4 regions of the Desulfosediminicola ganghwensis genome follow, and region 2 is predicted to be linked to each of the others. Evidence: riboswitches for the same ligand, from Rfam matches in the RefSeq annotation. Region 2 holds a riboswitch; each other region holds the start of a gene.
The links. A riboswitch is a leader RNA that binds a small molecule or an ion and turns the genes downstream of it on or off. The one in region 2 is predicted to bind thiamine pyrophosphate.
Positions count from the first base shown of each region.

Region 1: linked by a shared signal. The riboswitch ahead of thiC (phosphomethylpyrimidine synthase ThiC) and the one ahead of FCL45_RS01450 (NRAMP family divalent metal transporter) in region 2 are both predicted to bind thiamine pyrophosphate.
Region 3: linked by a shared signal. The riboswitch ahead of thiS (sulfur carrier protein ThiS) and the one ahead of FCL45_RS01450 (NRAMP family divalent metal transporter) in region 2 are both predicted to bind thiamine pyrophosphate.
Region 4: linked by a shared signal. The riboswitch ahead of FCL45_RS13760 (thiamine ABC transporter substrate-binding protein) and the one ahead of FCL45_RS01450 (NRAMP family divalent metal transporter) in region 2 are both predicted to bind thiamine pyrophosphate.

Region 1 is NZ_CP050699.1:1,256,468-1,264,668, forward strand. Features, by position in the region: gene FCL45_RS05365 (TetR/AcrR family transcriptional regulator) at 1-526, shown strand, start outside; gene FCL45_RS05370 (acyl-CoA dehydrogenase family protein) at 669-2,438, shown strand; TPP riboswitch at 2,726-2,840, shown strand; gene thiC (phosphomethylpyrimidine synthase ThiC) at 2,896-4,224, shown strand; tRNA gene FCL45_RS05380 (tRNA-Asn) at 4,597-4,672, shown strand; gene FCL45_RS05385 (crotonase/enoyl-CoA hydratase family protein) at 5,067-5,882, shown strand; gene FCL45_RS05390 (OsmC family protein) at 6,202-6,774, opposite strand; gene FCL45_RS05395 (4Fe-4S dicluster domain-containing protein) at 7,236-7,988, opposite strand; gene FCL45_RS05400 (4Fe-4S binding protein) at 7,985-8,201, opposite strand, start outside.
Region 2 is NZ_CP050699.1:332,313-340,513, forward strand. Features, by position in the region: gene FCL45_RS01435 (PAS domain S-box protein) at 1-1,193, shown strand, start outside; gene FCL45_RS01440 (Hsp70 family protein) at 1,951-3,228, opposite strand; gene apaH (bis(5'-nucleosyl)-tetraphosphatase (symmetrical) ApaH) at 3,811-4,635, shown strand; TPP riboswitch at 4,818-4,918, shown strand; gene FCL45_RS01450 (NRAMP family divalent metal transporter) at 5,071-6,276, shown strand; gene FCL45_RS01455 (hypothetical protein) at 6,273-6,812, shown strand; gene gltS (sodium/glutamate symporter) at 6,928-8,154, opposite strand.
Region 3 is NZ_CP050699.1:4,983,358-4,991,558, forward strand. Features, by position in the region: partial or broken gene FCL45_RS21420 (IS3 family transposase) at 1-246, opposite strand, end outside; gene FCL45_RS21430 (hypothetical protein) at 690-1,094, shown strand; gene FCL45_RS21435 (HesA/MoeB/ThiF family protein) at 1,156-1,902, opposite strand; gene thiH (2-iminoacetate synthase ThiH) at 1,899-3,029, opposite strand; gene FCL45_RS21445 (thiazole synthase) at 3,039-3,818, opposite strand; gene FCL45_RS21450 (thiamine phosphate synthase) at 3,898-4,524, opposite strand; gene FCL45_RS21455 (thiamine phosphate synthase) at 4,589-5,182, opposite strand; gene thiS (sulfur carrier protein ThiS) at 5,184-5,384, opposite strand; TPP riboswitch at 5,490-5,584, opposite strand; gene FCL45_RS21465 (GlsB/YeaQ/YmgE family stress response membrane protein) at 5,940-6,188, opposite strand; gene FCL45_RS21470 (transferrin-binding protein-like solute binding protein) at 7,258-8,148, shown strand; gene FCL45_RS21475 (surface lipoprotein assembly modifier) at 8,172-8,201, shown strand, end outside.
Region 4 is NZ_CP050699.1:3,244,501-3,252,701, reverse strand. Features, by position in the region: gene FCL45_RS13785 (DUF1847 domain-containing protein) at 1-420, opposite strand, end outside; gene FCL45_RS13780 (GNAT family N-acetyltransferase) at 521-967, opposite strand; gene FCL45_RS13775 (thiamine diphosphokinase) at 1,082-1,741, opposite strand; gene FCL45_RS13770 (ABC transporter ATP-binding protein) at 1,783-2,847, opposite strand; gene FCL45_RS13765 (ABC transporter permease) at 2,899-4,614, opposite strand; gene FCL45_RS13760 (thiamine ABC transporter substrate-binding protein) at 4,908-5,957, opposite strand; TPP riboswitch at 6,084-6,193, opposite strand; gene FCL45_RS13755 (hypothetical protein) at 6,431-6,685, shown strand; gene FCL45_RS13750 (molybdopterin-guanine dinucleotide biosynthesis protein B) at 6,777-7,331, opposite strand; gene FCL45_RS13745 (TraR/DksA family transcriptional regulator) at 7,315-7,656, opposite strand; gene FCL45_RS13740 (amino acid permease) at 7,877-8,201, opposite strand, start outside.

The DNA.
Region 1 (8,201 bases), 920 kb from region 2:
GCTTGAAGGCTATAAGGGCATGAGCATGCGCAAGGTCGCAGAGAAGGCGGCCATCTCGGCCACCGCCATCTATCGTCATTTCGAGAACAAGGAGGCCCTGCACCACCAGGTGTTGCGGGAAGGTTTCAGAACCTTCGATTCCTACCTGCAGCCGGCCCTGCTCGGCACAACCGGGATGGAACGTCTCGATCTCGCAGCCAGGCGTTTTTTCGCTTTTGCCACCGAGCAGCGGAAATATCATGAGATACTCTTTCTGACCATGGATCACACCGTCGAGCATAAGGTCAAAGGGGTACTGGCCAAAGACGCGACCGTAAGCCAGAAATTCATGGTGGAACGAATTCAGGAGTGCATGGCTGAGGGCAGCCTGCGCCGCGATGATCCGGAGGAGGTCGCCATGTTGCTGCTCTGCACCTGTAACGGCTTTTTCGCGCAGTATGTTTCAAAAAAGGTCGTTGATGTGCCGACGATAATGAAGGAAAAATATTGGCGGATGTATCAGCGCCTGCTGCATGGCTTGAAATAACAAGGATAAAGCGAAAATCGGTTCCATGCCGGAGCAGAGGCATGCTGATTTTTTTTTTAGCCCACAAAGTTAACGCTTGTTAACCAGTTTATATCAGCGGCTTGTTCATCAGTATCATCTATAACCTGAAGGAGGTATTGCCATGTTGCTCAATAGCGGGAATGCAAAAACCAACCAGGACTCAGCGCAGGATGAGAGTATCCAGGTAACCAGAAACCTGCTCCTGAACCCTAAAACTGTGTCCTACGAGCATCTTGACAGCGAATCCAGGCAACTGGTGCTGAAGACCATCGAGTTTTTTGAGACCAAGGGCAAGGAGCAGCTCAAGCACGACGATCACGAACGGGTCTGGTACGCCGACTTCCTCGAATTCTCGCATCGGGAGCAACTCTTTGCCACATTTCTTACTCCTGCCAAGTTCGGTGATGGAGCAAAACGTTGGGATACGTCCAGGAATTGCGCCATCAACGAGGTTTTGGGCTTTTACGGTTTGAGTTATTGGTACACCTGGCAGGTGACTATTCTTGGTCTTGGCCCCATCTGGATGAGTAACAACGAGGAGATTCAACATAAAACTGCGCGCCTCCTGGGAGAGGGTGAGATTTTTGCTTTCGGCCTCTCGGAAAAAGAGCATGGTGCAGATATCTACACCAGCGACGTCGGGCTTACCCCACAGTCTGATTCGGGCTGGCTGGCGAATGGTTCGAAATATTATATCGGCAACGCCAACGAGGCGGCCCTGGTTTCAACGTTCGGCAAGTTCAATGATTCCGGCGACTATGTCTTTTTCGCAGTCAACTCCCAGCACGAGAACTACGAACTCGTAAAAAATGTCATAAATTCGCAAAATTACGTCGCAGAATACAAGCTGAACGACTACCCCATCAGCGAGAATGACATTCTGGCCAGGGGGCGGGATGCCTGGGATATGGCGCTCAATACTGTCAACGTCGGCAAATTCAACCTCGGCTGGGCCTCAATAGGCATCTGTAGCCACGCCTTCCACGAGGCAATCAACCACGCTGCCAACCGCCATCTTTTCGACCATTACGTCACCGATTTCGTCCATGTTCAGCAGCTTTTTATTGATGCATATGCGCGGCTTACGGCCATGAAGCTTTTTGCTCTCAGGGCCATCGACTACATGCGCGTCGCAGGTACCGAGGACCGGCGCTATTTGCTCTTTACGCCAATGGTCAAGATGAAGGTGACGACCCAGGGCGAAGATGTCGTCAACGCACTGTGGGACGTTATTGCCGCCAAAGGTTTTGAAAAGGATATGTACTTTGAGATGGCTGCCAGAGATATCAGGGCGCTCCCTAAACTTGAGGGTACCGTTCATGTAAACATGGCGCTTATTATTAAATTCATGGCCAATTATTTTTTCAAGCCGGGCAGCTATAGCGAAACGCCGCGGCAAACTGCGCCGGTAAATGACGATTTTCTTTTCAGGCAGGGGGCGACCAAGGGCCTGGGCAAAACACGCTTTCACGATTATCGCACGATTTACAAAGAGTTCAACTCGCCCAACGTCAAAATTTTCAAAAAGCAAATCAGGCTGTTAAAGATCCTGCTGGTTGTCGGCAAGCCCAGCAAGCAACAGATCAAGGATTTTGATTTTCTGCTCAACCTCGGCGAACTGTTCACCCTCGTGGTGTATGGCCAGTTGATCCTCGAAAACGCCAAGTTGATGAAGATTGACCCGGCACTCATCGACCAGATTTTCGAGGTCATGATCCGGGACTTCTCGAAATTTGCCCTGCAACTCTATACCAAAGGCTCCACCAGCTTCATCCAGCAGAAGATCTGTACCAGGATGGTAAAACGCCCGGCAGTGAACCCGAAGCAGCTGCAGCACATCTGGGAAACGTATGTGTATAGCATGAAAGACCAGTACGAGATGAATCCATGATCTACGGCATAGCCTGATAAAGTGGGGGCAGGTTATCGCCCCACCTTTGTTTGAAGCAGGTGACGATAAAAGCTGGTGCCCGCGCCATTCGAGATCGGCCACGATTACAGTGGTCGATTATTTGTGGGAAAGAACTCTGATTGGACATTGGTTATTTTGTTTTGCAGGCCAGGTTCTTATCCACACCATCCTCAACGCTCTCCACAAAAGCTTGACCTGGCGAGGAGCGACTGGTAGTTTCCCGGGAAAATGTTCAATGCAACTGTCCATCAGAAAGAGTTGCATGCTTATTGACCTGGGGGAGTCTTCGGACTGAGAGTTTCGTTTTTCGTAGAATAACGAATCGACCCTTTGAACCTGATCCGGATAATACCGGCGGAGGGAACGGTCGAATCGTCCGCGGCATCCTGCCGCGCCCCGATCGAACCCTTCGATATCTTCACTATGGGGCACAACAATGTATAAAACACAGATGGAACTGGCGCGTGAAGGATACGTGACCGAGGACGTATCGATAGCAGCCGCAGAAGCCGGTCTCGACCCGGAAATACTTCGAGATCGAATCGCTGAAGGGACGGCAATAGTATGCCGGAACAACAGGCGAACGAGCGGAAAGCCGCTGGCGGTAGGGAAGGGAATCCGAACCAGGGTCAACGCTAATATCGGCACCAGTAAAGACGATACCTCCATTGAGAACGAACTTGCCAAGGCAAAAGCAGCAGTAGCCGCAGGTGCTGACGCTATAATGGACCTCTCCACCGGCGGACCGATCGATGAAATCCGGGCGGCAATCATTGCCGAAACCGATATCTGTATCGGTTCCGTTCCTCTTTACCAGGCAGCATGCGACACCGTTGTTCGAAAAGGAAAAGCCATCGTCGATATGAGTGTGGATGATATTTTTGACGGTATCAGGAAACATCTTGAGGACGGCGTCGATTTCATCACCGTTCATTGCGGTGTTACCCGGGCAACACTTGAGAAGATGGACAACGAGGGACGCATCATGGAGGTTGTCTCCCGCGGAGGCTCCTTTACCTGCGCCTGGATGCAGCACAATAATGCGGAAAATCCCCTGTATGAATACTTTGACCGCTTACTGGAATTGGTAAAGCCTTATGACGCAACTCTGTCGCTGGGTGACGGTTTCCGCCCGGGCTGTCTTGCCGATGCAACAGACAGGGCCCAGATCCATGAGCTGTTGACCCTTGGTGAGCTGACGCAGCGTGCCTGGGATGCCGGTATACAGGTGATGATCGAGGGACCTGGCCACGTGCCGCTTGACCAGATCAAGACCAACATCCAGTTACAGAAGAGACTCTGCCATGGTGCGCCGTTCTATGTTCTCGGTCCCCTGGTGACCGATGTCGCACCAGGCTACGATCACATAAGCTGTGCAATCGGCGGCGCTATAGCGGCAAGTGCCGGTGCGGATTTTCTCTGCTATGTAACCCCCAGCGAACATCTCTGTCTGCCGACCATAGAAGATGTGCATGAAGGTGTTATGGCAACCCGCCTAGCGGGTCACGCTGCTGATATTGTAAAAGGTATTCCCGGTGCGATGGAGTGGGACAACAAGATGTCACGGGCCAGAAAAAATCTGGACTGGGAAAAACAGTACGAACTCGCGCTTGATCCAGATCTGGCCAGAAAACGAAGAGGTGCAACAGCAGAGCTGGCAGAAGCCCATGGTGCGTGCACTATGTGTGGTGAATTTTGCGCGTATAAAATGATGGATCAAAGGAAAGAAGCAAGCAAGGCTACGGCCTGCAAGTCAGCTCAATAACAGCGGAAGTACTAGCTTTTTAATATCATTTTCGGGACAGAGCCGAATGGAGTTCCACTGTTCGGCTCCGACCTTGGCACCAAACAATAAAGCCGCAATCTGAACAGTCTGGGGATTGGGGTTTTTGTTGTTTTTATCAGTAACCAAAACGAATCGAGTTACAGGGCGCATTTTTTTCCTATTTCCTGCCTGAAGCCAGTATGTACAGCGGTTGTTGGGGGCTACTTTGCATGCTTTGGTGTGAGAAATTGAAAAGAGAGAGTGAAAAAACTTGCAGCCATAAAAAAAATGGTGTAATTTGCCCTCCCCTGTCTGGGGGTGCAACGTTTTTTCCAGGATAAATCCACGTATTAGTGGAGTTATTTCGACTAATCCTCGGTAGCTCAGTTGGTAGAGCAGGTGGCTGTTAACCACCTTGTCGGCGGTTCGAGTCCGTCCCGGGGAGCCAGTGTCCACTCAGCCCGATTCCGGAATCGGGGTGTTTTTCATATAGGCCAGAGGGGTTTCCCCTGGCCAGCATTGCCGAAAAGGCCGAACATCCAGAGGGTGTTCGGCCTTTTTTGCGTTCTATCTCAGTTCTGGTTGCTGCTTTGAGTCTGGACGTTAAAGCTGTCAAACCTTCTGTGCCTGTTTCTCCTTCACTGTTTCTTTTCAGAATGCCGAAGGGTGCCGCTGAACAATAATAGCTATATTACAGCTGATTGAGCCAAAAGTTTTATTTTTAGGTTCATTGACGTTTCGAGTGAAAATTACCAGAAAATACGGGCAAATGAATTCACATTTTGATAAATATATTACGTGAACGTAAACGGGATGTTTCTAATCAATACTAGTGAGCCGCCATGACCGATACCGACAGAGTACAGTTAGAAGTTCGTGATCACATAGCTTATGTGACCCTAAACAGACCGGATAAACATAACGGCCTGGATGAAGCGATGTTGAAAGCGATCATCAGTACCGCCCGGACGATTCGTAAGGACCGGTCGATTCGTTGCGTCATCCTGAAAGGTAATGGGCCTTCTTTTTGTGCAGGCCTCGACTTTGGGTATGTGGCGAAAAATCCACTTATGGTGCCGAAATTCTTTGCCAAGCTGCCATGGACGAAAGACAACGTATTCCAGCGCGTTGCCCATGTCTGGCGGGATATGCCAATTCCGGTTATCGCCGCTGTGCATGGCAACTGCTTCGGTGGAGGCATGCAGATCATTCTGGCCTGCGACTATCGTATTGCCACTCCGGAGGCCACACTTTCCATCCTCGAGATGAAGTGGGGGCTGATCCCCGACATGAGCGGCATGGTGACCTTGTCCCGCCTGACCAGGGTCGATATTGCCCAGGAACTGACCATGACCGGCCGTTTCTTCTCAGGAGTTGAAGGGGCGGAATATGGGCTGATCAGTAAGGTGAGTGATGAGCCGTTGGCTGAAGCGGAAGAACTTGCCCGGACAATCTGCGAAAAGAGCCCGGATGCGGTTGCAGCAAGTAAGTTCTTGCTCAAAAAGGCCTGGAAGAAGGACACCAGGATGGCGCTTTTGTGGGAACGGTTGACCCAGTTACGTCTCTTTATCGGCAAGAACCAGCGGATCGCTATGTATAACGGCATGAACAAGGAGAAGGGGCCGAAACCTTATATGATGAGAAAGAGTTTCAGATAGAAGAGAGGTGAGGAAGGGGGAGAGGTCATCTTGTTCATTAAATGTCAAACTCGTGAACTGGCTGGACACATCCTGGCAGCAAGGCTCGATTTTGCCTGATACCTCTTTTGTAGCAAGTCTCAATACTTTCAGGAAGTATCTTCAAAATCAGAATATGAATCTACACAACTGGGTGTGAATCATGTGTGTAGAGCGAAGATATTCATTGCAGACAGAGGTATGTTCAGTCTTGCGGTATCGCTTTAACTGTCAGATGCATTCAATAATGCAGTTTGACCGTATCCTAAGTCAGAGAGGATATAATCCTCTATCATGGGGTTCACATTTCAATCCAATTGCTATCCAGTTCCACGGATACCGCAATAGGCTTGGTAATACTATTATAAACTGGTGAATACTTCTGAGCCATCAGAAGCAGTTCCTCCTTTTTACTCTCTGAAACATCTGCATCAATTGAAAAAAACACACGAATATTTTTGTATCCAACAGGAACTTCCTCTGATATTCCAAGAAATCCGCGAAGGTCTAAATCTCCCTCAAATCTGGATTTCACGCCTTTGATTTTAACCCCCAATGCTGCGGAATGTGCTATCAGACTTGTCGTCAAGCAACCTGACAGGGCCGCAAGAAGATACTCAACTGGATTGGCACCCAAATTGTTTCCGCAAAGAACAGGTGGTTCATCTATTTCGAAAACTATAGGGTCTCGGGTATCATCTTCCTGACAGGCACCATAAAAACTCTTTATCGTCGCTCTATTATGAGTACCGTCGATCCATCGATTTGTTGCACAAAATTTAAACTGAGCAATTTCTGGTTTTTCTTTAATGAGCTCTATCGTACTGAATAACTGGTCTACATTGATTCCATTGATTTTCTTTTCCTGTTTCATCGTAATATCCTCCAATAAGATGGATATAAGTTGTCAGTATGTACTCCTGCATTCAAATTGAAAACCACAATTGCTCAACACAATAGACTTATATAAATTTTGCAAAATGATGAGCGATTTCAGGTGGAAACAACTTGTCAGGGAGGAGTGGCCGGAATCCTTGTAATTTCTCATCATGAAGTACAAAAGTTGCAAAGTAGGCATACACAGTTTTTATCAAGCAAGATAGACTGACTGTCATTCTTACCATATCAAGACAGATAAGAACTGCCCCTAAGCCAAGCAACACTTCAATTACTTTTCGTTAGTCAAGCCGATGCGTAAGTGCTTAAATCAGGCAATAAGGCCTATAGAGCGGTCGTTGATGTTAACAAAGCCAATAGCTGGAAATACGGTTATATAGCGCAACATTTCAGAGATGACTCATATTGCCAGAAAATGAATTCGAGCATGGAAATGAGTTAAAAACCAAAGTCTTCGACGCCAATCTTCTCTTGTTTAAAAACTTTAGGCTTTTCTGCCTTTTCATGAATATCCATCCGGTCGATGTATATGGCGATTTTGCGTACCGGGCAGATCGACTCGCAACCACCGCAACCGATGCAAGCCTCTTTGTGAACTATCTCAGGCTTGGTAATACCCGGCTTATAGGGCACCATTTTAAGGGCGCCTGTGGGACAATGTTCAGCGCACGCCCCACAGGCCTTGTCGTCTTTTTTGACAATACACTCATCTATTACCAGCTTTGCAATGCCGATTCTGGTTACTTTCTTTTCTGCCAGGGACATTGTGCCAAGTGCCTTGGTCGGGCAGATCTCAATGCATTTTCGACATTGGTAGTCACAGAAGTGGTGGATTCCATATTTGAGTACCGGTTGCATGAATCCAGCGATACCGTTTTCAAGAAAAGCCGGTCGTAGTACTCCGGAAGGACATTGACTGACACAGAGTTGACAGGCAGTGCAGCTCCTGCGGAATGCCTTGAGGGATCCGGCACCGGGTGGAATGGGCGCAGAACCTTTACCTGATGCCGATATCGTTGGTGCATTGGGTGTATCAAGTAGATTCGGTGGGGTTGGTGGGGCTCCACCTTCCGCTGCTGTCGATAATCCTGGCAGGGGAAGTGTGCAGACGACAACAAGGCCGGTATGCATCAATTTAAGAAACTGCCTTCTTCCCATTTGAGCCGTCGTACTCATATCGATTGAACTCATACCGATTTTCTCTTTATGGGGGAGTTATAAGAAATTGCTTCATAATTACAGACGGGCAGGCAGTTAAAGCAACAAACACAGTTACTGGAGTCCACCTGCTCTGTTTGGAGGGTGATTACCCCAGCTTTACAATGTTGCTCGCAAAGACCACAGGAAACGCATCTCTCATCATTTATGGTTACTCGAACAAGAGGTTTTATAGCAGCCAAACTC
Region 2 (8,201 bases):
TGTTCTCCATGGGTGACGTGACAGGATTACTTGACGCACAACGACAGGCGGAGATAGCGAATCAGACCAAATCCATTTTCCTTGCCAATATGAGCCATGATCTGCGAACACCCATAAATGGAATCTGGGGGACTCTGCAACTGCTTCAGGCAGAGGCGCTGGAAGAGAGCGCGCGGGGATATGTTGAAATGGGCATCAACTCCTGCAGGCGTCTGACGGGTCTGGTTTCTGATATACTTGATATCTCAAAAATAGAGGCCGGCAAAATGGCCCTTCAACCGAAACCGTTCAGGCTCCGGGATGTTCTGGGCGGTATCGATACCATGTTTTCCTTGATGGCTTCGGAAAAGAACCTCACCCTGTCATTTACCCAGCATACAAACGTTCCGGACTCCCTGTATGGAGATGACAACAGGTTGTCTCAGATCTTGATGAATCTTGTCGGCAATGCAATCAAGTTCAGCCAGACAGATGATATTCACACCGAAATCGATACGATACATCGAACCACAAAAAAAGTCTGCTTACTGATCACAGTCTCTGACAACGGCATTGGGATCGCTGAAGATGATATCCCCAATCTTTTCAACCTCTTCACCCAAATGAAGAGCAAAACGGGCGAACAGGGAGCGGGGCTTGGCCTTGCTATTGTCAAGCAGCTTGTTCTCCTGATGGGGGGCGGTATCTGCGTTGCCAGCCAGGAAGGGGTGGGAACAAGCTTTTACCTGAACTTACCATTTTATCTTCAGGAGCAGAGTGCTGATAACGTTTCTTTGCTTAATTCCCTGGAACAGACAAAAAACATCGGTTCTTTTAATGCCCTGATCATCGAAGATGATTATGTCAGCAGAATCGTCATATCGTCTATGTTGGAGAAAATCGGAGGCAAAACTGACCAGGCTGGAACCGGAGAGGAAGGTTTAAAGCTGATAGGGGAAAAGGATTACGATATCGCGTTTGTCGACATCCAGTTGCCGGGTATGAATGGTTTAGATGTAACCAGGACACTTCGCGCCAACCCTATCGCGAGCAAGGCGAATATTCCAATTATTGCGATGACAGCAACTGCAATGGCCGGCGATAAAGAGAAGTGTATCCAAGCCGGCATGAACGACTATATCACCAAACCAGTCGAGACCAACTTCTTACATGCGTCTGTTCAAAAATATGTCGGTTTACAAACGAAGCTCTAGGCTCATGCCCGGAGCTGCTGAAAGGATCGTACCCGATATGTGAGGAAGGTTTCTAAATATCCTTACGGAATTGCCTTAAATTGCAGTCATGGTTTGCCCATCTCGTGCACAACAGTCAAAGAGCAGAAGATAACCGGGGCTGCTGGTCTTATTTATACCCCCTGCGGTTCACCTCCGGATTCACGCTCTTTCACATCATGCAAGCCATAAAAGTCGTAAACCGATTAAAAACATTAGCGCTAGAACAATTAGGCGAAAAAGTTCCTGCGATACTCTTTTATTTTGAGCATTACCCAACACACCTCCAACAATAATTATTGGAGAAAGTACCAGAACAAGGACTAAAACCTGGTCGATGATAATTTTAATCCCTTAGAATCGGCGTATTGCAAGTGCCGAACCCGAAGTTTATGCAAGCTATCATCAGTGATTTCTAGTTCTCCAGGCTTATGATTTCCATGATTAACTGCGTATAGACCGCACTGGGACGCAAACGAATTTAGATGAGAGCTACGCACAAACTCACTGTGGATCCCAGCTTCCCCCTGCAATGTGGTGCTTGCGACTCTCAGCTGACACGTAATAAACTCCTACTTATGAGCATAACAAATGCGAACAACTCAAAAAAGCCGGTGACAATCACAATTGTGATGGCACCGGTTTAACCTGATGGAGGCAAATCTAAAAGGGACTGACTAAAATTACACGAGTTGATACAAGTAATTCCACTCTGCCCCTTTTTGTTACAAACCATGAACTACATATATTGATTGCCGCAAAAGCCGAGCCCCTGGCCAACACTGGTAAACGCATCTGTATTGATAATCTTCTCTCTTCCGAAGGTGGCGGTGAGATAGCTGTTAATGAGAGGGACATTTGATGTTCCACCTGTCAACATCACTTTGTCTATCTGGTTGTTACCGAGACCGGCGCTGCTGACCGTGGTCTTTATCGAGTGTATGATACGCTCGATGTCGTTTGCTATGGTCTCATTGAATCGAGCGATGGCAACCGGCTGGTGGACTGAAATATTGTAGTCTTTATACTCAATCACCGTCTGCTCTCTGCCGGAAAGTTCAATTTTCGCTTTTTCAATCGCCTTAAACAGTGAATAACCATGATTGTGCTCAATCAATGAAATGAGGTTCCGAATGCATTGTGGCTCGTCGGCAAACCGTTCTATTTCATGCAGATATCTCATCGTTTTGGGGGTATTGAGCTGCGGAATTAAATGCCATTTTCGCAGTCTGTTCATTATCGAACCGGGCATACTGACCACGTTCTTGGTCATGGGGTAGGAAAGCTTGACATTTTTACCGAATGTTTTGGCGACCTCCGACCACATCAGGCTTGAATCAAGGGTGTTACCGCCAACAGTACAGCCGCCGAGAGAGAGGATATCTTTCCTTCTCTCAAGGTAACTTTTTTTATTTCTGCCGCAGGCTTTAAGAACGGAAAAATCTGAAGTACCACCACCAAAATCACAAATGAGAACGAGCTGCTCCTGATGAGCGTCTAATGTCTGTTCATAAAAGCTTGCAGCGGCAACCGGCTCATATTCCAGATATATATTTTTGAATCCTGCCAGTCGTGCAGCATCCAGGAGGCGCTTCTCGGCCAGTTCTTCCTTCTCTTTGTCTTCTGAAAAGACTACAGGGCGACCAATCACCGCATCGGTTATCTCACTTTTAAGATGGTTTTCGCCCTTCGATTTTATGTGTTTCAGTACAAGGCTGACGAGCTGCTCCAGTGAATGTGTGGTGCCTGCTATGTCGGTGCTTTTGAAGTTAAGATCTGGCAGATATGTTTTCACAGACTGAATGTATCTGCCTTCCGCATCAGTTTCTATATATCGCTCAATTGCCTGCTGGCCGAAAAGGAATTCTTTTTCGAAATAATCATAGAAGATAATTGATGGTAAAAGTTTTGTGTTGGTGTTGTGTTCATCAAGCTCAATTGCTTCTGTCTGCCCATCAATATTTACTGACAGTGCTGAATTCGATGTGCCGAAATCGATGCCGAATATTGCACCCATTACCATAACTCCTTTACGTACTGGCATTTCCGCTGATAAGCGGTTTCACAAATGCTCGAATCAATAATGATATGTTAAACACACCCATAAAATGGGCATAGTCCTCAATTTTTCTTGCAGACACAGTGAACCCGGAACACTGCCTTACATGGGCGATGTCGTGTGCAAATGTTAGTAGCTGCAAAACAGAAGGGGCTGTTTACACTATGACGCGGTAAACAAGTCAAGAAAAATAAGGATTATTTGAATAGTGCAGACCTATGCACGTCGCCTTCTGTTCAAGCCATCTACCGGAGACAAAACAGGTTTTTGGTAGCTTTATAAATTTATATCGTGGTCTGACCTTATTTGATTGTGTTTGATTGGTGTTTGATTGTGACTCCGTTTGATTATCACCCTCCATCCTCATCCCGTCCACAATGATTAATCTGTTTACAGTATTGGCAGCAATGCTGTAGAAACACCCTTTGAAATAAGGTCAGGGCGATGTGTCCTGCGTAATGTACATGGCCTGATGTTTGCGTCTTAAATCGAACACTTCTTCCCGGCGCTATTCAACGGTTCCAACTGAGTGAGGTTATTTTGTCGACATATATTGTGGGAGATGTGCAAGGCTGCCTTGCTGAACTCAAGCTGTTGCTTGAAAAAGCAGCCTTCAATCCACAGCAGGATAGTATCTGGTTCGCCGGCGACCTAGTCGCCAAGGGCCCTGAATCATTGAAAACATTACGATTCGTGCACAGTCTTGGGGACAGTGCAACCGTCGTTTTAGGCAATCATGATCTGCACCTGCTCGCGGTCTCCCTCGACCTTGTTCCACCTAGGCCCAAAGACAAAACCGCCCCGATCCTGACCGCGCCTGATAAAAATCAACTGCTTGACTGGCTGCGTCAACAACCGTTGCTGGCAGAGCATGATGAATTTGTCATGTGTCACGCCGGGATCTCCCCCCAATGGGATCTGCCGACAGCCCGAGACAATGCGCGGGAAATCGAGAACCTGTTACGCAGTGAAAACTGGCCATGGCTTATTGAACAGATGTACGGCAATCAACCCGATTCCTGGGATGAAGAGTTATCGGGTATAGAGAGATACCGGTATATCATTAATGCCTACACCCGGATGCGTCTTTGCTTCAGCGACCAACGTCTGGATATGAGATGCAAGCTGTCGCCAGGCAAGATCAACGGCAATGGCCTGCATCCGTGGTTCGCCTCACCTCAACGTATCGCCCTGGAAAAAACAGTGATTTTCGGCCACTGGGCCTCCCTGGAAGGATGCCACGACAATGATAACAACGTCATCGGGCTGGATACTGGCTGTGTCTGGGGCAGGTTCCTGACCATGCTGCGCTGGGAAGATCAACACTATTTCCGGCAACCGGCACTTTCTGCCAATCCGCAATAAACCAGCCACCGCTCATCTGCTAAGACTGCACCATTCAGACAGCGCCACCACCCAGCGCATCAGCTGTTTTGCATCCGGGCAAGAAACAAGGCCAGCTCAGAATCATCGGTCAGCTAGCCCGCTGGTTGCCGCCCATGATTCAAAATGATTTGCTTTTTAGTTGATAAATCATTAGTAATTCCACGTTCCGATTGGGGTGTTTTGCAATGTCTGCAGAGCTGAGATCATACCCATCGAACTTGATACAGTTCACACTGTCGCAAGAAATTCGAAGATCGCTTTTCCCGCTGGAATGTTCTTTCCGGCATCGTAGAAAGCTTCCCCTTCCTTAGACAGTCTCGCTATCATGAACCATTTTACCTGAAAGAAAAGAGCGTTCATGAAAACCGGAGCAGCCGTTGCTGACTCTCCAGAACTTAAGGAACAGAAGATCCCATGCCAGTCAAGTACGTTCGATATGCAAGAGAGATGGGTCCCGCGTGGATCATCAGCGCAGTTGCCTGTGGGCCAGCGACATTAGCCAGCGTGGCCATTGCCGGTGTCAGCTATGGGTACCAGCTGCTGTGGGTAGTGATCCTCAGTGCGGTATTCGGCACCACCGCACAGTATCTGGCAGCCAGGGTAGGCATCCTTGAAGGTCAGGGGATTATTGCCGCAACGGAAAAACATCTGGGGAAACGCTGGGCATGGGTGCTCACCGTAGACGCGCTGCTGGCAACCTGGCTGGCGGCCATGGTGCTCATGAGCGCGCTGTCGGGCATCACCTCTCTGGTTACCGGCGTGGACACCCCATTTTGGGGCATGTTGTACGGCATACTGATCTCGGTATTTCTGGTGCGCAAGGGATACCGGAAATTTGAAACGCTCTGTAAAATTCTGGTGATCTTTGTCGTTGCCTGTTTTGTGGCCACGCTCTTTATGGCGGAACTCTCTCTGCCTGGCATTGTTCAGGGGCTTCGTCCCAATCTCCCCGGGGGGCTCAACGCGGCCATGATGATGGCGGCTATCATGGGCGGAGCCGTTCATGTCACCATTATCGGCATGCATACGTACAATACCAATGCCAGGGGCTGGAAACAAAGCGAGCTTTCGCTGGCCCGGTTCGACACCTTTACCTCCATGGGCCTGGCCCTCGGTCTCTACAGTGTGGCCATTTTTCTGGTGGCGGCAGCGGTTCTCCATCCCAACGGCATAGCGGTAACCAGTGCCACGGACGCGGCCCTGGCCCTCAAGCCATTTCTGGGGGACAATGCGATGAAGATTTTCATGATCGGGTTGTGGTGCGCCACCTTGACCACCCTCTCTCCCACCTTTATGGCCGGGGCCTATTTTATCTCGGACAAGATGGGATGGGAGCTGGATGTCAGGGACAAGCGCTTTGCGGCCGCCATAATAGCAGGCTGCCTGGTCAGCATGCTCGGCCCTTTCGTAAAGGGCGGCTTTTTCCTGCTCCTGCCCCTGATGCTGGCTTTAGGCCTTACCGGCACCCCTCTGATCATTGCGATCATTCTCTACCTCTTGAACAGGTCTGACGTCAGCCTGCGAAATTCAGCACTGCTGAACCTGATGGGCGGCCTCACCCTGCTGGTCACCTCATTTCTGGCGGTACGGTTTCTGCTTACCAAAATCGGGATCGCATGATGACAACTGACCATATTGAACAGTATCTCAACCGGCAGACGCTGATTGCAGGAGATGTCAATTCAGGCAAGACCACCAAAACCGGCCTGATTCTGCAGCGGTTTTTAGAGGCAGGCTATGGCCGGCAGATGGCTGTTCTAGATTTGGCCCCGGCAACGGTTGCCGGAATCGGCGGCAAGCTTGCTCTTGATTCCGGCAACCCGGTTCTCTATCTGACCGCCGACATTGCCGCCCCGCGTTCCATGGGCCGGGACGCTGCCCACACCCTGCAGCTGGCCACGGAAAATGCGCGAAAAATAGAAGAGTTGTTAGAAGAGTTCAGGGGAGACAGACGTGACATCCTTTTTATCAATGATGCCACCCTCTATCTGCAGTCCGGTAGCCTTGAGCTGTTTCTCAAGACGCTGGAGATGAGTGCCACCAGGATCATCAACGCCTACTATGGCACAACTTTCGCCGAGTCAGACCTGACCCGGCGGGAAAGACGGCTATCCGATAAATTGATGGACGCCAGCGACCAGGTGATCCTGCTTTAGCCCAAATTTCTCATGAGCCCATACAGCACAGCCTGAACTGAAGAGGAAACTAGTACACAGGTGGTACAGTTGGCACCTCATTTCAAGGCCTGCCCCTCCCCTTCCGGACCCAGAACTAAAAGTTTGATAAAAAGAACGGAATCATCACCGCGTTCACAAGATCTATAAAGAATGCGCATACCAGCGGCACAATGACAAAAGCCAAATGAGACGGGCCATAACGCTTTGAAACCGAGGACATATTTGCCATTGCGGTTGGAGTCGAGCCGAGAGAAATACCGCCAAAACCCGCACAGACGACAGCGGCATCATATGTTTTGCCCATTGCCGGGAAAACGATGAAAAGAGTAACCAGCACTGCAACCAGTAATTGCGCAGCCAGAATGGCTAATATCGGTCCGGCTAAATCGACCAAAGTCCATAATTGCATACTCATCAGTGACATGGCTAAAAATGTGCCAAGAGAAATATCTGCAAGCAGGGCGATGGAGGGTTTTCTGCTTGGCCATCTGGTCCCCGACCACCTCGGGAATGATTCCGGTATACAATTCGTGATGATGATACCCGCGAAAAGACAGGTGACAAAGAGAGGCAATTGCAGGCCCGCTTTACCTATGGCTTCATTGAGGATCAAGCCGAAGATAATACACACATGAATTGCCAGCACCGAATCGAGAAATGCCAGATAGTCTATCTTCTCATCAGCTTTGTTTTCATCTGACACCCCGACATCCATTGCCTCCTGCACTGCCGGCTTGAGGTTATAGCGGGTAATAAGCAACTTACCGATCGGGCCTCCCATGAGACTTGCCAGTATTAAGCCGAAAGTGGCACAGGCAATGCCGATTTCCATGGCATTGGATATTGCATAACCCTCCGCCACCCGCGGCGCCCAGGCAATAGCGGTGCCATGCCCGCCAATAAGGGAGATAGATCCACCCAGCAAGCCAACCTGGGACTGCAAGCTAAAGAATTTCGCCACGCTGAGACCGGTGATATTTTGTACAAACATGTACCCGATGGTTATGACCAGGAGGATGATGAGCGGCTTACCACCGTTAAGCAGATCTTTCAGACTCGAATTTATACCTATGGTCGTAAAAAAATAGACCAGCAGGACGTCCCGTGCCGCCAGGTCAAACTCAATTTCCACCCCTGTCGCCAGATAGACGACTGCTATCAACACAGAACAGATCAGGCCTCCTGTGACCGGCTCGGGAATACTGTATTCCCGCAGGACTTCCACAGCATCGTTTAACCGTTTACCCAGAAACAATATGACAATACCGATTGTAACCGTCAGAAATGATTTTATTAACAAAACCCCGTCGACGAATTCCATAATCTGCCTGGCCCCCAGCCTTATTTTGTCATCTCCCGTTGCCTGTC
Region 3 (8,201 bases), 1.0 Mb from region 2:
CTCGGCATCCTTGAGCTTTTTCTCAAGGTCCCTGATTTTCTTTTCCTGCTCAGTCAGAGCCTCACGACCGTTCCCAGGGAAAGCTAGTTCTTCTTTGGCTCGAAACTCACGCCTCCACTTGTAGAGAAGGTCTTTAGAGATACCGAGACTGTCGGCTACATCTTGCACTGACCTGCCGGGATCATCGGTCAGCTGAACTGCATTGCGCTTGAAATCTGGATCGTATCTTCTTCTTTGAACACTCATATCTTCCTCCTGCCAATCTCTTTAATATTGGCTTATCTGAGTGTCCACTCTTTTATAGCAGGATCAGCCTGGTTGATTGGCGCGCAGTACAGTTATCAGTTCTAAGCGGTGTAATGAAAGGCCAGCAGACCTGAGAGGATACACCTCATACCCGGTCTGCTGGGCACTGCTTCACAATAGAAAAAAATTATTTTCTTCCCGCAGCCTGCGGAATATCAACCAGCATCCTGTTTTATATGACAGATTGATAACAGCAGCCTGGTTCTCATCTCATTTCCCCTCTAAACGACTCACCAACGAAAGCTATAGACATTGATTTTACAGGCCAAATCTGAGACGATACTGTTACTCTTTGAAGTCAATTACCTTGGCTTAAATACGAGCACAGGATCATAACGTTTCAGGGGTGTATCCATCCCCTGCCCACGGAGGAGGGAGCGACAATGACCAGGCGGCTCAGAAAGCATTTTTTGTCGGCAACTCTGCTGGCACTCGTAATGGTTTGCGGATGCGCCACCACGGAAGGCTATAAGGACGTGGTGAACGCCTGGGTGGGGCAGCCGGAACTGGAACTCACCCAAACCTGGGGACCGCCCCAACGAACCTACGAAACGGAAGAATCAAAATTTCTCGTTTACTATTTTCAACGGGATATATACTTTCCCGGCTCACCCACCACCTACCAGAACTATTTTGATGAGAGCGGCACTGCCTTCCGCCAATCTTATGGTGGTGTACCGGACCGCACTCAAACCTATAGCTGCGAAACATTATTCGAGGTTATCGACGGGATTATAGTGTCGTGGAGTTTCCGGGGAAACGACTGTATTGCCGAGGAGCAGGAGTAGTCACGATATTTCGAAAGCAATCAATCCGCAATTATTTGAATTAATAGAGTTAAGAGACCAATCAAACCAGTAGATTCTCGCCCCAGTTCTCCTGCCTGGCTATTGTGACTTTCTGAAACATATTGGTCAGTAAATCGATAAGCATTAACTCTCCTGAAAGCGGAGTACCCACACCAGTAATAAGCTTGATCGTTTCTGAACCCTGCAAGTTGGCAACAATTCCCGGCAACACCCCCATCACCCCTTGCGGCTGGGTTGCATTTTTTACCAACTCGCTATACGGGTACAGGCAGCGATACGAAGGCCCCCCCTGGAAATTAAAGACGCTTACCTGACCACTATACTCACGGATAGCACCATAAACATACACTTTGCCGAGCCTGACACAGGCATCATTTATCAGATACCTGGTGAAGAGATTGTCACAGCCGTCCACTATAATATTGTAATCTTGAACTAACTCCAGAGCGTTCTCTTCGAGGAGTCTGCATTCATTCGCCCTGATGGTGATATGCGGATTGAGTGCCTGCAGCTTTTCTCTGGCAACGTTCACCTTGGAGTGGCCGACATCTTCTGACGAATAGAGTACCTGCCGTTGCAGGTTCGAGACTGAGACCAGATCATCGTCTACCAGCCCGAGCGTGCCAACCCCTGCCGCTGCCAGGTATAGAGACAGCGGCGAACCGAGGCCCCCTACTCCCACAATGAGCACCCTGGCCTTTTTCAACTTCTGCTGACCGGCTTCACCGACGCCATCCAGGATAATATGACGGGCATATCTCTCTTTTTCCTGCTCCGACAATATCATTCCTTCTCCTCTGCACCAGCTGTCATTATGCTATCCCAATCTTTCCAGACCGGCTCATACCCCTGGGCTCGAATCATCTCTGCGACCTCTGCCGGGCTCCTGTCATCATCTATGGTAAACTGCTCCAGCTCACCGCCGGGATTGGCATAACCACCGGGCTCGGTGCTCGAACCCGCACTGAATGAGGTAGCCCCCAGCCGAACCACATTATCACGAAACCTTCTTCCCTCACGGGTGGAAATAGATATTTCCATCTCAGGGGCAAAGAGCCGGTATGCACAGATCAACTGGACCATCTGCCTGTCATTGATAGGATGATTTGCTTCGTAACCGCCAGCATGCGGCTGCAACCGGGGCAGGGAAATAGAGTACCGGGTTCGCCAGTACGTCTTCTCCAGATAATGTAGATGCATGGCTGTAAAAAAGGAATCGGTGCGCCAATCCTCCAGCCCGAGAAGACAGGCCAAACCAATTTTGTGAATCCTGGCCCTGCCGAGCCTGTCGGGAGTTTCCAGCCTGTAACGAAAGTCCGCCTTACTGCCGAAAGGGTGATATTCGCCGTATTTTTCCCGGTTGTATGTCTCCTGGTAGATACAGACAAAATTCAGACCTGCTGCTGCCAGCTTTTCATATTCGTGCTGCTGAAGCGGCTGCACTTCAATTGCCAACTGGGAAAAATCATCACCAATTTCCCTGAGCACTTTAAGAAAATAATCGGCGTCCGCAACCTGGGGCGCCTCGCCACTGACCAGCAGAATATGGGAATATCCAAGCTTCTTTATCGCCTCGATTTCCTGTCTTATTTCCTCCATATTCAATTTCTTTCTACCTATGGCGGTCTTGCAATTGAAACCACAGTAGACACAACCGTTAGTACAGTAGTTGGAAAGATAGAGCGGAATATAGAGCTGGATGGTTTTACCAAATCTTTTCTGGGTAAGCTGCATCGAGCGCTGGGCCATCTCTTCGAGAAATGGCGCAGCCGCAGGGGAGATCAGAGCCTTAAAATCATCAAGCCCAAGACGTTCTTTGGCCAGGGCTCCCCGCACATCACTTTCCGTTTTAGCAACAATTGAATCGCTGGTTGCCTGCCAGTCATGGCGGATTAATTCATCATAAAAACTCATAACACCCCCTTACTCATTATCAAGAAAGGCAGTTAAGGGGCTGCTCGCCTCGGCATTGTCGCGTACCTCTGCCAGTCTCGCTTCATATGCCATACGACCGGCTTCAACCGCCATTTTAAAAGCTTGTCCCATCTGCACCGGGTTAAGTGAAACGGCAATTGCGGTATTGACCAATACAGCATCGGCACCAAGCTCCATTGCATACGCGGCATGGGATGGAGCCCCTATTCCCGCATCAACCACAACCGGCACCTGTGATTGCTCGATAATGATTTTCAACATCTCTGCAGTCTGGATACCTTTATTGGTGCCAATTGGTGCTCCTAGGGGCATAACAGTTGCCGCCCCGGCCTCTTCCAGCCTCTTGCAGAGAACAGGATCTGCCTGGATATATGGCATAACGATGAACCCCTGTTTTACCAACTCCTCGGTAGCCAGAAGCGTCTCAACCGGATCAGGCAGCAGGTATTTAGGGTCGGGGTGAATTTCTAGTTTCAGCCAATTGGTACCAAGTGCCTCTCTCGCCATCTGGGCCACAAAAACAGCCTCCCTGGCATTACGCACGCCAGAAGTATTTGGCAGCAACTGAAGCCTCGGATGATCGAGATGACGCAAAATATCATCATTGTTATCTGCCAGATCGACACGCTTCAGCGCCACCGTCACCAACTCACTCTCCGACGCGATGATGGCATTGCGCATCAGATTGTTTGAAGCGAATTTGCCGGTTCCCGTAAAAAGACGAGACTCAAATGTGCAATCTGCTATTTTCAAAGAACTTCCACTCACGATTCTTCTCCTGAGATATAGAGTAACCACGCATAATACGCATATATGATTTTGGGATTACAAAAAATGCTGCGTAAACTTATGAAACCTGTTGCCTGATGGCAGCTATCCTGCTCTGGGGATTTTCGGCATCAAGAATGAGTGATGAAATGGCAACACCATGGACACCTGAAGAAATAAGCGGTGCGATATCTTCAACCGCAATTCCGCCAATGGCGACAATTGGAGTTGTAATCCCCCGCCGCCGGCATTCCTGCATTATGGTCCGATACCCCTCAAGCCCAAGAGTCGGGCTCAGATTCTTTTTGGTTGAGGTAAATCGATACGGCCCGAGCCCGATATAATCGACGCCTTGCTTGTGTCTCAGCTCAATATCTGCAAAAGTATTGCATGTCCCGCCAATGATCGCCGAGCTACCGAGCAAATCCCTGGCCATTTGAGGCTCACCATCATCCAGGCCGAGATGAACGCCGTCGGCACCAAGTTCCGCAGCCAGCTCAATGTCGTCGTTGACCATAAATGTTGCCTTGAAACTCCGGCAAATCTCGGCCACCTCCTTACCTACTGAAAGCTTCTCATCCCGATCGGCATCTTTAAAACGAAACTGCAACCAATCTATCCCTGCGCGACAAACGACCTCCGCTTGCTCCACAAGACTGGAATCAGGGCGTGGGTCTGTAATAAACTGAATTTTTCCAGCAATCATAATAATTCTATTTTTATAAGAAATTTAAGGTACTCTAATCATAGCGACCAGACAGAATCGTGGCTCAGATTCGGTCGGCAATCTTCTGCAAATTTCGAAAAGCACTTACCCGCTCGACCACTCCTTCATGCTGCCAGATAGTGCCAAGAGCGGCAGCACCCCAGCAAATACTGGAGGAAAGTTCAGGAAGCTTTTGTGCAGTTATACCCCCCAGGGCAACCAGTCTTCTGCCGGAACTGTTCGTACAGTTGTGCAGTTCATCAACAGAAACTGCCGACAAATACCCCTGCTTGGACACCGAATCAAAAACCGGGCTGATAAAGAGATATTCATAGATACCGGCCAAACACTCGACTTCTTCTATGGAATGGCAGGACCTGCTGCGACTGTAAGCAGGCGTGGTGCTACACGGATGAATCGATCTGGAGGGAAGATGAGCTCCGCGAAGCTGGTATTTTTCCAACAAATCATAATTGGAATGGATCATTATCCTGGGGTGGTGAGCCGGATCAATCCCATCCAGCAACTCAGCCATCTGAAGATTACTCCACCCAGGTTTACGCAGGTGTAAAATCTCAAGACCTGCTGAAAATAATGCGTTAATTGTCTCTGTCTCCGCACCATCAAAACCGGGAGTGGAAATAACCAGCAGTTTCATCTCAGCCCCCCTGAGTCGCCATAACAAGCATTACCACATCGCCGTCAGACAGCACATGGACTGGCCAATTATTCTTGGGGATAACTGCATAGTTGACGGCTACAGCGAGACCTTCTTCCGTCATATTCAGCAAATGCAGAGCATCCTTTACGGTGGCCTCTTCGGCCAGCGCATACTTCTGATCATTAATTACAACGTGCATGATTTACTCTTATTCATTGTGCTGAATGTTAATAGCTTACAAACTTTGCCGCAAAAGGCGAAAAACAGAGACCAACACAATTCAAATCGAGGGGGGGGGAGGAGGTGGAGAAAAACAATGATTCCCTACGCCGGCATTACCCGGATCAGGTTAAGGGTATAATCTCAGCTCGTAATCCACGGGCACCCCTGTTCTTTGAAATGTAGCTTGTTTATTACTGTATAGAGCAAAAGAAAGCTCGAAAAAAACTGACACAAATTGATGAGCGAAATTGGACTGGCTTACAATTATTTGTTTCAACAAACTTAAAATTTTAACCCAAAATGGGCCATGGATATGGATCCATGGCCCCTCCAACTCTCTCTGAATTGTAACGCATAAAATTTTCTAAATTATAACTACAAAGAAAAACAGGCCCTTTATCATAACATTGATTAAGAGCCTGTATATACATCAAAATGTTTTCTGATTACCCCTGAGAACCAGCAACCACTGGCCGGGAGTGAGGCGTGGGGCATCACATTGATGTGTGAATGAACCGGCAACTACGACAAGCTATTTTTTTATCATTCGATACCCTAAAAGTAATAAAACGGCACCACCAGTAGCTATGAGCAAGCTGGAGAAGTTGAAACCGGTTACGGTGCCGAAGCCAAGCCTGGTTGAAATGAAGCCACCCACAAAGGCACCTACAATTCCGATAATAATTGTTACGATAAAGCCACCGGGATCAGCCCCCGGCATAATAAATTTCGCTAACAAGCCCACAACCAGGCCAAGGAAAACCCAAGAGAGAATACCCATATCCTGCCTCCATAATTTAGCACCACTTTCATTTGAAATGACTTCTCGAAATAGATGTAGAGGACTCACGTCTCGACAAGTCCCATCTTGCTATTATCACGAAAGAGCAAAAGCTTGCCCACATAGCCTAACATTAAAAACGCTTTCACTCATGTCCAGCAGGCATTTGTCATACCCCAGTGGCAGAATCGGCCAGTGCACATTTGATAAAACACTGCAATTCCCTGCCACCAGCCTATATCGAGAAATAATACTATGAGATTGCTATATTACATAACCTAGAGCCACTCCGGAGGAGGAGTAACACCGGTAATGATGCAGTAAAGAAAAATTATTTCAACGGGCCTTTTTTACCGAGTCATGTCTTCAATTGCCAGAAACCAGCTTTGGCTCCGGGTGTCTCACACTTCGAATCTGACGGTATGACACCAATGGGCCCAATTTCGATTATCCAGAGCCTTTCTAATAATAGACCCTTAATACATGCCACGAACCACACCACATTTTCGACCTGTCGTGCGATACCTCTCTTGATATTTTTCAGATTAGCTCTGAAGCTCAGCAAAAGCTGGTCAGGAGTTAGGCGTGAGATGGCAGGCGATTACACCGTGAACATTGAATTCAATCTGTTCTTCACTTCATACGCTGAATGTTACATCGTAAAATCGTTGCAACCAAAGATGGCGGTGATGTAGTCCTTCCTCCCCCCCTTTCATCTCCCATCACAAATCGTAATCTGAGGTTCAATCGCAATATAATTTTTTTTTAAAATTTTTCCGTCACTTACACAACCATCAAACCACCTGCAATTCGAGGCAATTCAAGCGATAGTTGCCTAACAACTTAAATCCGTTTAACAAGTAGGCCGTATTTTACATTGACACTACATCAATTTGTTATAAATATAACTACACCTAACTATTATCAAGAGCATCTACGACTATTTACACGAACTACAATATAAAGAGAGCATTATCCGCCAAAACCTCCATTGCTCTTGCACCCCCAAAGACCTTAAAAGGACCGTGGAAAATAGAAACACCCAAATAAAACAGAGGGAGAATATGAAATGAAACTTTTACAGGCTTTCTCAGTTGTTAGCTGCAGCTTGGGCCTTTTGACTCTGACAGGTTGTGGCGGTGGCGGCAGTTCAACCGATACAGCCAATGACATAGCCCCCCAACCTTTTTCTGAATCAGGATTATCCGCCGGATTTGATGTTGAGATAAGTGACGGTACTGTTACCGTTACAGACCAAGGTATCAGCTCTAATTCCACAGCAGAAATTGAATATAATTCCAATGGCGATGTGCAAAGTGTGTCAGTCACCACCCCTAAGGGAACCATTGATTGGAATGATAATTCCGGCACAATAAACCCTATCACAGATAATTCAGTGATACTTGTTTTAAGCGACGATAGATCCAAGCTGGGAGCATTTTCAGATCCATATAATGCAGGCTTCGACTATCAGACTTTTGGTATATGGTTTAACAAAGTTGACGATTCCAACAGGTCTTTTGAGGCAATCACAATAGGTACACTAACGCCTGACAGCGCAATCCCCTCGACAGGAAGTGCGACATTTAATGGATCAACAACTGGTTTTTATATAGATACGGGATATGACGATCCGTTTCTTACGCAAAGTGATTTGGAACTTACCGCAGATTTCGAGAATAGAAATGTAACCTTCACTACAAGTAATACTCAAAAGTACAATTTGGCCGATACTGGTGGATTCACCGATGCTTCAGACCTTGATATAACCAAAAATACCTTAAGTATTAGTGAGGGATCCAATAAATTTTCAGGGCAATTAACGACGGATAATGGACTTACAGGCGGTGCAGAAGGAAAGTTTTACGGGCCAAATGCTGAGGAAGCCGGTGGAGTTTTCTCATTGGTTAGCACATCAGGCGATTCAGGATATGTTGGTAGCTTTGGAGCAGTAAAATAAGTCAATAAATTGAAATTTGCTCTATGACATTCAAAAGCCTCTTTTTTCTGGCT
Region 4 (8,201 bases), 2.7 Mb from region 2:
GGTTTGTTTCGGCACCCTGCCAATCTTACAAATAGCGGATACAACCTCGAAGCCATGTGACGAAAATATCTGCTCAACGGCTTTTGCCTCTTTTCTCAATCCCAGACAAAAAGCCATTCCAAGCTTCTGGTAATTCATTCGCCGGGCAAACTCAATGATCTCCTCAATTCGAGTCTTGGCAGCCCGAACCCGCTCATACCCGAGGTCACGTCCTTGATACCCTGTAGCTTCCTGAATTGCAGCCTGCCTGGCAAAATTGCAATTACCATTGGTATCGTTGTATTCCTCAAGACTTTTTTTAATGAGGTCAGTCATGTTCATGGTAGGACATGATTCGGGAAACCTCCCCTCCTCTATCCGACACAGCCTGTCAGATGCCTTAAATGGACATTGAGCACAATTCGGTGTATCTGTTTGCATCCTCTCCCCTCTCCTGCCCCTGATCTTGTAAAAAAAATGCCATGCGTAGCACAAAAATACTATTTGCTTCGATAAGCATCGTATAAACAGCTGATTGTTTTTATAACTTTTTTTGCATACAGACCGAATTATTCATAGTTTCATATGGTGGATAATTGTCGATTACCTGGTAACCCGCCTTTCGATAAAGTCCGATTGCCTCAGGTTGACCTTTGCCTGTTTCCAACACCGTGCAGCTAAACCCGCATCTTCGGGCAAGTGCTTCAAGCTGGTCGAGAATGATGGTTGAGTAGCCTCTCCTCCGGCATTCTTCAGCCACAAACATTCGCTTAATTTCCACCGCGCTTTCAGAAAACTTTCTGAAACAGCCACAGGCCATGGGCCTACCATCCAGGTAACCAATTATGGCCGGTTCATCGATTTCAATCTGGTTATGCATTGCATACGTTTTTTGCTCTGGCCCATATCTCTTTACCAATTCAATATCGAGCAACATGGTGAGAAGCTTAAAATCCGTATGGGAACTGCTCGCCTCAACAAACTCCATCCCTCCTCCCCTCAGCATTCATTCAATAAGTTTTGGGCTTCTGCACCCCTGTATTGCAACAACCGTCTAAAGCTTTACTGAAAATGAAACTCCATTGTTAGCCAAATCGTAAGATTACAGTTCTTTTGATATTTCATTTTGATCAGAACATATTACTGCAAGAACCCCTTTGGTAAAAAAGAGCTTTGCACCTTCTCCAATTACCACATTACTCAGCCCTCGACTTGAACCAAAATTCAATGGTTCATCGGCCAGTGGATATTCAACCCCTTCCAATGTTATTGAATGGACATCGCCAACAATTGGGAGCAGAGATACTCTCTCCCCCGATTCCGCATCTACATCATGATTCCCGGGATGCAGTATCTGAATCCTGTTCGAGTGATCATGAATTGATACCTTGATATTAGAATATTTTTCCTGACTGGCCAGCATAAGGTTGCTCAAGCTCATATCCAAGCGACCTCCTATCGCTCCAAAGAGATCTATCTTGACAGCTCCCCTGGACATGGCAAGGTCCAAGGCAAGTTCGAGATCTGTTGCATCTTTCCTGGTGGGATAGCGGAGAATTTCTATTGCTTGCTGCTGATACTCCACAAGCAAATCAGAATCTATTGAATCCAGATCACCAATGAGAATATGAGGCATACAACCGGCCTCAGCACAAAGGTTTGCTCCTCCATCTGCTGCGATAATTGTGTCTGCCATTTGAGCGATATGACAGAATTTCTCAGATAAATTTCCCGAACCATTTGCAACAATCACGACTTGCATGACGATATTCCTGAATTTTGATGAACCATTTTTTCTGCGTATCACTCAGATGGCAGCAACTTGACGGCTGAAGGATTTATTGCCAGCTTTATAAGTGCACCTTCCGGAGGTGGTGCAGGATCTAAAGGTAGCTCGAATCGTAAAAGCTCCTCCCCTATTCTCACTTCAAGCCGGTAACTTGCTCCCTGAAAACGAGAAAGAGTTACTAGTCCGGAAATACACGGCCAGCCACGTGGGACCTGTTCCTGATTCTCTAATACCTTTGCACCATCCGGCCGGATAAGAACAAGATAGCTGGAGTCCGGTTCGAATATGCTATGATCCACGAGCTGCCAAAATGGACCTTCGGGTACACTTCTATCCCTTCCTGACAATCTGATAAGGTTCTTAAAACCCAAAAACTCAGCCACAACCTTGTTTGCCGGGGTTTTATACACGTTTTCGGGACTGTCATATTGTTGCAGGATTCCATCTTTTAATATTGCAACTTTATCAGCCACACTGAATGCTTCTGCCTGATCATGGGTGACGAAAACAGCTGTAACACCAATGGATTTCAAGATCGCACGTATCTCTGCCGTCAAACGATCTCTTAAGGTCCTGTCCAGTGAACCCAGCGGTTCATCAAGAAGCAGCAACTCCGGTTCCGGCGCAAGGCAACGGGCCAACGCCACTCTCTGGCGCTCGCCGCCTGAGAGTTGATCTATCCGTCTATTTTCAAAGCCGGATAAACCAACGAGCACCAGCATAGCTTTTACTTTTTCTTGCACCCTTTCGTGTTCGAGTTTTTGCATCTCCAACCCGAACGCAATATTCTGCCAAACTGTCTTATGCGGGAAAAGCGCATATTCCTGAAACATCATGCCAATTTGACGTTTATGTGAAGCAATTGGCTGCAGGTCTTTTCCATTATAGAGAATGGTCCCTGACTCCTCCCGTTCAAGGCCCGCGAGAATCCTGAGCAAAGTGGTTTTACCTGAACCGGAAGGCCCGAGAAGACAAAGGACTTCTCCCTTTTCCAAAGTAAAACTTACACCTTGGAGTACGTTTTCATCGCCATACCGGCTATTTAAGCTAGTCACTTCAAGTAATTTAGAGGTTTTCATTCTAGTCCTTACCTTGTTACTTTTCACTACAACCCTCTCCGGGCAACCGGATCACCGTAAAGCATTCCGCAATCGATCGAGTCTTGCAATCAACCAGAATCCCGAGCAAGTCACCAGCATCAAAATCGTGCTCATAGCCATTGCCTGCCCGTAATTCATCTCACCAGGCTGGCCCAGAAATCTGAAAATTGCCACAGGCATTGTCGGAGTGTGCGGTCTGGTAACAAAAGCTGAAGCGCCAAATTCTCCCATCGAGATAGAAAATGCAAAAATAGCCCCAACCAGAATTGCCCGCCTGATTATCGGCAGATCAACCTGAAAAAATACTTGAGCCGGTGATGCACCAAGCATTGTTGCTGCTTCCCGAAGCGATTGTGGTATCTGCCTGAGTTGAGGCAAAATGCAGCGAACCACAAAGGGAAATGCCACCAGGGCGTGAGCAATTGGCACCAACGCCAGCGAATCACGCAAATTGAGGGGTGGCGCATTTAAAGTAATGATATAGCCAAAGCCCAGCGTTACGGCAGAAGTTGCAAGGGGCAACATTATCAGAGCGTCCCACAATGTTGTGGAAGATTTGTAACGCCTGATTGAAGTTACAATCTCTTTTCTTCTACCTTGATCAGATGCCAGAAAAACCGAGGCCATGAGCCCAAGCACAACTGCAATCAACATTGCTCCAATACCAAACCCAACACTGTTGGCTACAGCCTTGATCGGCTCAACGAAAAAGACTGAGTGGGCCTCGGTGGAAAACAGCGCTGAATAATAGACCAAGGTCAATCCCTCTTGCCCCGTAAACGAGCGCAACACCAATGCCATCAGGGGGGTTACCAATAGCAGCAACATAATGCAGACATTACCGATGATCATAAGCCTGGCAAAAGAAGTTACGGGGCGCACAGCGCCCCCTGCCACAGAGGCAGAGTAGAAAGAACTCTTCGATTTTGTGTCAAGCCTGGCGTATATCCACATCAGGATAAAATTGATAGTTATCTGGATGAGCGATAAAGCGGCAGCCATAGGCAGGTTAAACATCTGCACAGCCTGACGATATATCTCGACTTCGATAGTGGCATAACCTGGGCCACCAAGAATGAGAACCACCCCAAAGCTGGTGAAACAGAAAATAAAAACCAAAAGCCCGGCGGACCCAATAGCGGGCAGGAGCAATGGCACGGTAACCCGTAAAAAAGTCTGCCAGGGTGATGCCCCAAGCATCCGCGCCGCCAAACGGAGATTAGGATCGAGACCGGCCCAGTAACTTGATACAATGCGGACAATCAGTGAATAATTATAAAAAACGTGAGCGAGTAGAAAAAAATAGACAGTCTGGTCGAGCCTGATTGGAGGCACGCTGAAATTAAACACATTTATCAGCAAGTCATTCGCCAGCCCATTCTGCCCCAAAAGTGCCCGAAAGGCTGCGGCAACAACAACGGTTGGCAGCACGAAAGGAACCGTCATGACTGCCTGCAGAAGACTCTTGCCGCGAAATTGGTATCTGGCAAAGATATAGGCTGCAGGAAGGGCAATCAGCAAAGTCAGCAAGGTGGAAAGTGCCGCCTGCCAGATGGTGAACCAGAGAATACGGAAATAAACAGGACTGGCGACCAGTTTGGCAAGCCTTTCAGGTTGCCAGCTGCCCTCCGGTAAAAAAGAGAACAGCACGATCTTGGTTAACGGATAAAAATAGAACAGTGCCAAGAAAACCAGAGGCAGGGAAAAAACCAGCCACCGCAGCGAATTTCGAGATTGTTCATTCACCAGTACAACCCCAGTAACAATATACCTTTAACCAGCATTCCCCATGACCACTATGTAAATTTCACCAACATGCAGGTTATACAACCTGCGTAGTCAAGATGTCGCCAATGCCCTGGAGCCAATCCCCTTGCACTGCTCATTAATCTAATTTTATTCACATTTTCCAATCAAACAGGCTGCCTGAATCTGGTGCAACGAACTCCGCGCTTTCCTATACCTGTGCCGATGAGATATCGGGGTTATGCTTTAATGACTGGTTGTTTTAAAGACTACTCGAGACCCAACATCCGTAATTATCGCAACATCACGTTTGTCCAATCCTCCAGCCATTTTTCCCTATTGGTCTCGATGGCTGCGGGATCGACCTTTAACGGTTTCTCTGCGACTTTTGAATACTTTATAAATATTTCAGGAAGATTAGCTTCGCTGTTGGCCGGATAGACAAACATTTGCAGGGGAATGTCCTCCTGAAACGTTTTGCTGAGCATGAAATCGACAAATTTTCGGGCAACCGTGACATTTTTGCTCCCTTTCAGGATTCCCACAAATTCGATCTGCCTGAAAGCGTTGTCATCGGTCACTAATGCCACGGTTGGAGCCTCTTCAGGCTCAGTCTCAGCATAATATACAGTTGCCGGTGGGCTGGTAGCATAACTCACCACTATAGGGCGATCCCCCTCTGAAGCAGCTGTGAAGTGTCCGAAGTAGGCATCAGACCACCCCTGGGCAATCAGCACCTTATTCTCACGCAACTTCTTCCAGTAATTAAGATAATCGCCCTCGCCAAACTTGCCTATGGTTGCAAGCAGAAACGCCATACCCGGAGAGGACGTAGCCGGATTCTGCACTGCAATGAGGCCTTTATACTCCGCCCTGGTCAGATCTGTCAGGTCAGTTGGTGGGGCTATCCCCTTTTCCTTAAACCAGGCTTTATCGTAGTTGAGGCAAACATCACCATAACTCACAGGCAACAACCTGTTTTCATTATCCAGCTTTAATCGATCGGGGATCATTTCCAGCATGGGAGACTGGTACGGTTCAAAGATATCTGCACCGATAGCTCTGGATAGAAAAGTGTTATCTACCCCGAAGAAGAGATCCGCCATTGGGTTATTCTTAGAAAGGATAGCCTGAACAAGAGCAGCCCCGGCATCACCTGACTTTAAAAACCGAACAACAACGTCATTTTCTCTTTCAAATTCGGCAATAACTTCTTTACTGACATTAAAACTGTCATGGGTCATCAAAGTTAACGTCTGTCCTGCATGGCACCAGGCAGGCAAAATGAACACGAGAGCAAAAATTAACAATACTCTCTTCAACTTGCAAATCGCTCCATTCATACTTATTTCCTTTAAAGTGAAATTTTGCCCGGAGAAGCAGTTCTGATCTGCAGTTTTTACAATCAGATACTACTTTCGGGCAGAGGAGCGTGTGCAATAAAAAAAGCCACCCCCAGAGCGGAGATGGCTGAAAGCCACACTTTTCCCTCCGCCGGCATTATCCGGATCAGGTTAAGCGGTCGGGCCCTTTCAGACCCCTCTCAGCCTGGTTATTCCAAGCTCCCGCGTATCAACTTGTACTTACAATGATTGACCGTACGATTAATGGTATGTCATGCAGATTAAGCCGGCAACATAAAATTGAATACCTCAACGTATTCAGAGAGTAAACTGACTGAAGCAGTTACCTGCAGCCAATAAATCGGTCTGGAATTTGCATAACTTGTGACTACATATTATCTTCACATCAGCTACGCAATGAATTGCGACAGCTATGAGATACTCCCAAAATCAACTATACTACTTGAAACACTATGATTTTATCTGATATCTACGCGACCATTTATCAATTTATCGTCAGTTACCCCATCATTGCCGCCATTGTAGGAGTGGTCCTTTTGGTATTCCTCTGGCAAAAGCCGTGGGAATTTTTGCGTATCACTATACTGGTTCTGATAATTGCAGCCGCCGGATACTATTTTGCCTTACTGACAATGTCGGCAGATTATGGTTCGGACCAGAAACGAGCAATTACTACAGAGAGAGAACAACAGTTAGAAGCTAATTAGCCCGAATCCCTCATGCGCACTTCAGGCTAAAGAGAGCTCCAGGGTGATACGTACCACCAGACACCAAGCCGCCTTATTATTTGAAATTACCTCAAGGGATCAGTTGCCAGCAATTGCCATCTACGATTTCTATAGAATTGAGTTCAGAAAAACCGGAAGTGCCATCTGAAACCACCACCAGATTCGCCCTGGCAAGCTGCGCCAACGCCCTCGGTTTTATCTCGCCTGATACAGAACGCACAACAATATGAATAGCAGGATCAACCACCGACCTTAAACTGTTTGATTCACATACAACAAGCGCATTATCGGGAATTCTTTTCGAGAATTCCCGATACCCTGCCTCTATCCCTGCGTCATCACTTCTAAGATAGAACACTTTTTTCGCACCTGCCCGTAGCATACGGGAGGTATCCTTTGGACCATTAAGGCGATTTTCTTCAAACAGTTTTCCTTCAAGAAAATCACGGCTGTGATCCCCATGATAAAGATGCTCGTCCGGGAAAATAGCAGAGACCTTCAACGCATAGATGTCATATTCAGCTGAAAACGATTGTATCAGGCGGCAGACGAATTCGGTTTTACCAACATTTCTGCCGGCGCCACCAATGATTACCAGATTTTTTTCTCTAGATTTTTTCAGCACAGTGCACACAGAAAGGGTTGGCCGGGTCAATCTCGAGACGGCGACCTGCAATCTCTTCATCGTACATGGCACAGTAGCCAAACTCCCCCTCTTCAATTCGTTCAAGAGCTGCCTCAATGCGGGTAAGTTGTATCTCTCGTCGTCGCTTGCCTTCAAGTGCCATAGCTTGAGATTGCATGGCATCCATCCTTGAGAGGCGTCCTACAGTTGATTGATCCAATTCGACAGTGCGGGTGGAGGCCTGACCGGCCTTTTTCTGCCCGATCAACTCTTTCCGCTGCTGCAAAAGTAGTTCCGTCAGTTTGTCTATATCTATTCCACTCATAACCAGCTGCCTTTCTGGTAGCAATACCCCGATGAAAAATTCCACTCACTGAAAACTATCAGATCATAAAAAAAGGTTCGCACCTGTCTGCCGACCTAGGACAGTTCAGGTGCGAACAAGAGGTTTCAGAGTCAACGTCAATCGGCATCATAGCTGATTGAACACTTCTTGGAAACACCAAAGCGTAAGACCACCGGATGCAGGTTCTTGGTATCCTAATTCATTGGCGATCTACTCCGCCCCCATCTTCCGGATTATCGTGTTCTGTATTCTCTGCTTCATCGTCTTTAAGCTCTGAAGTTCCTCCTTCAGCTTCTTTGATTGCCAGATCGACTTTAGCCTGTTCACGAGCCATTCTCTTATCAGCAAGTTCCGATTTTTCACGTGCCTGCAGGGCGAGTCGCAACTGATCGACAAGATCCTGGTCGAGCGTTGAGCCACCGAGCTCTATCTTATCCATCTCCGTCCTGGCTTTAGCTGCCGCATCAGCAGCAGCCTTTTCAGCCTTTTTCAATCTTTGCTTCAGGCGGTCGAGATTATCCTGC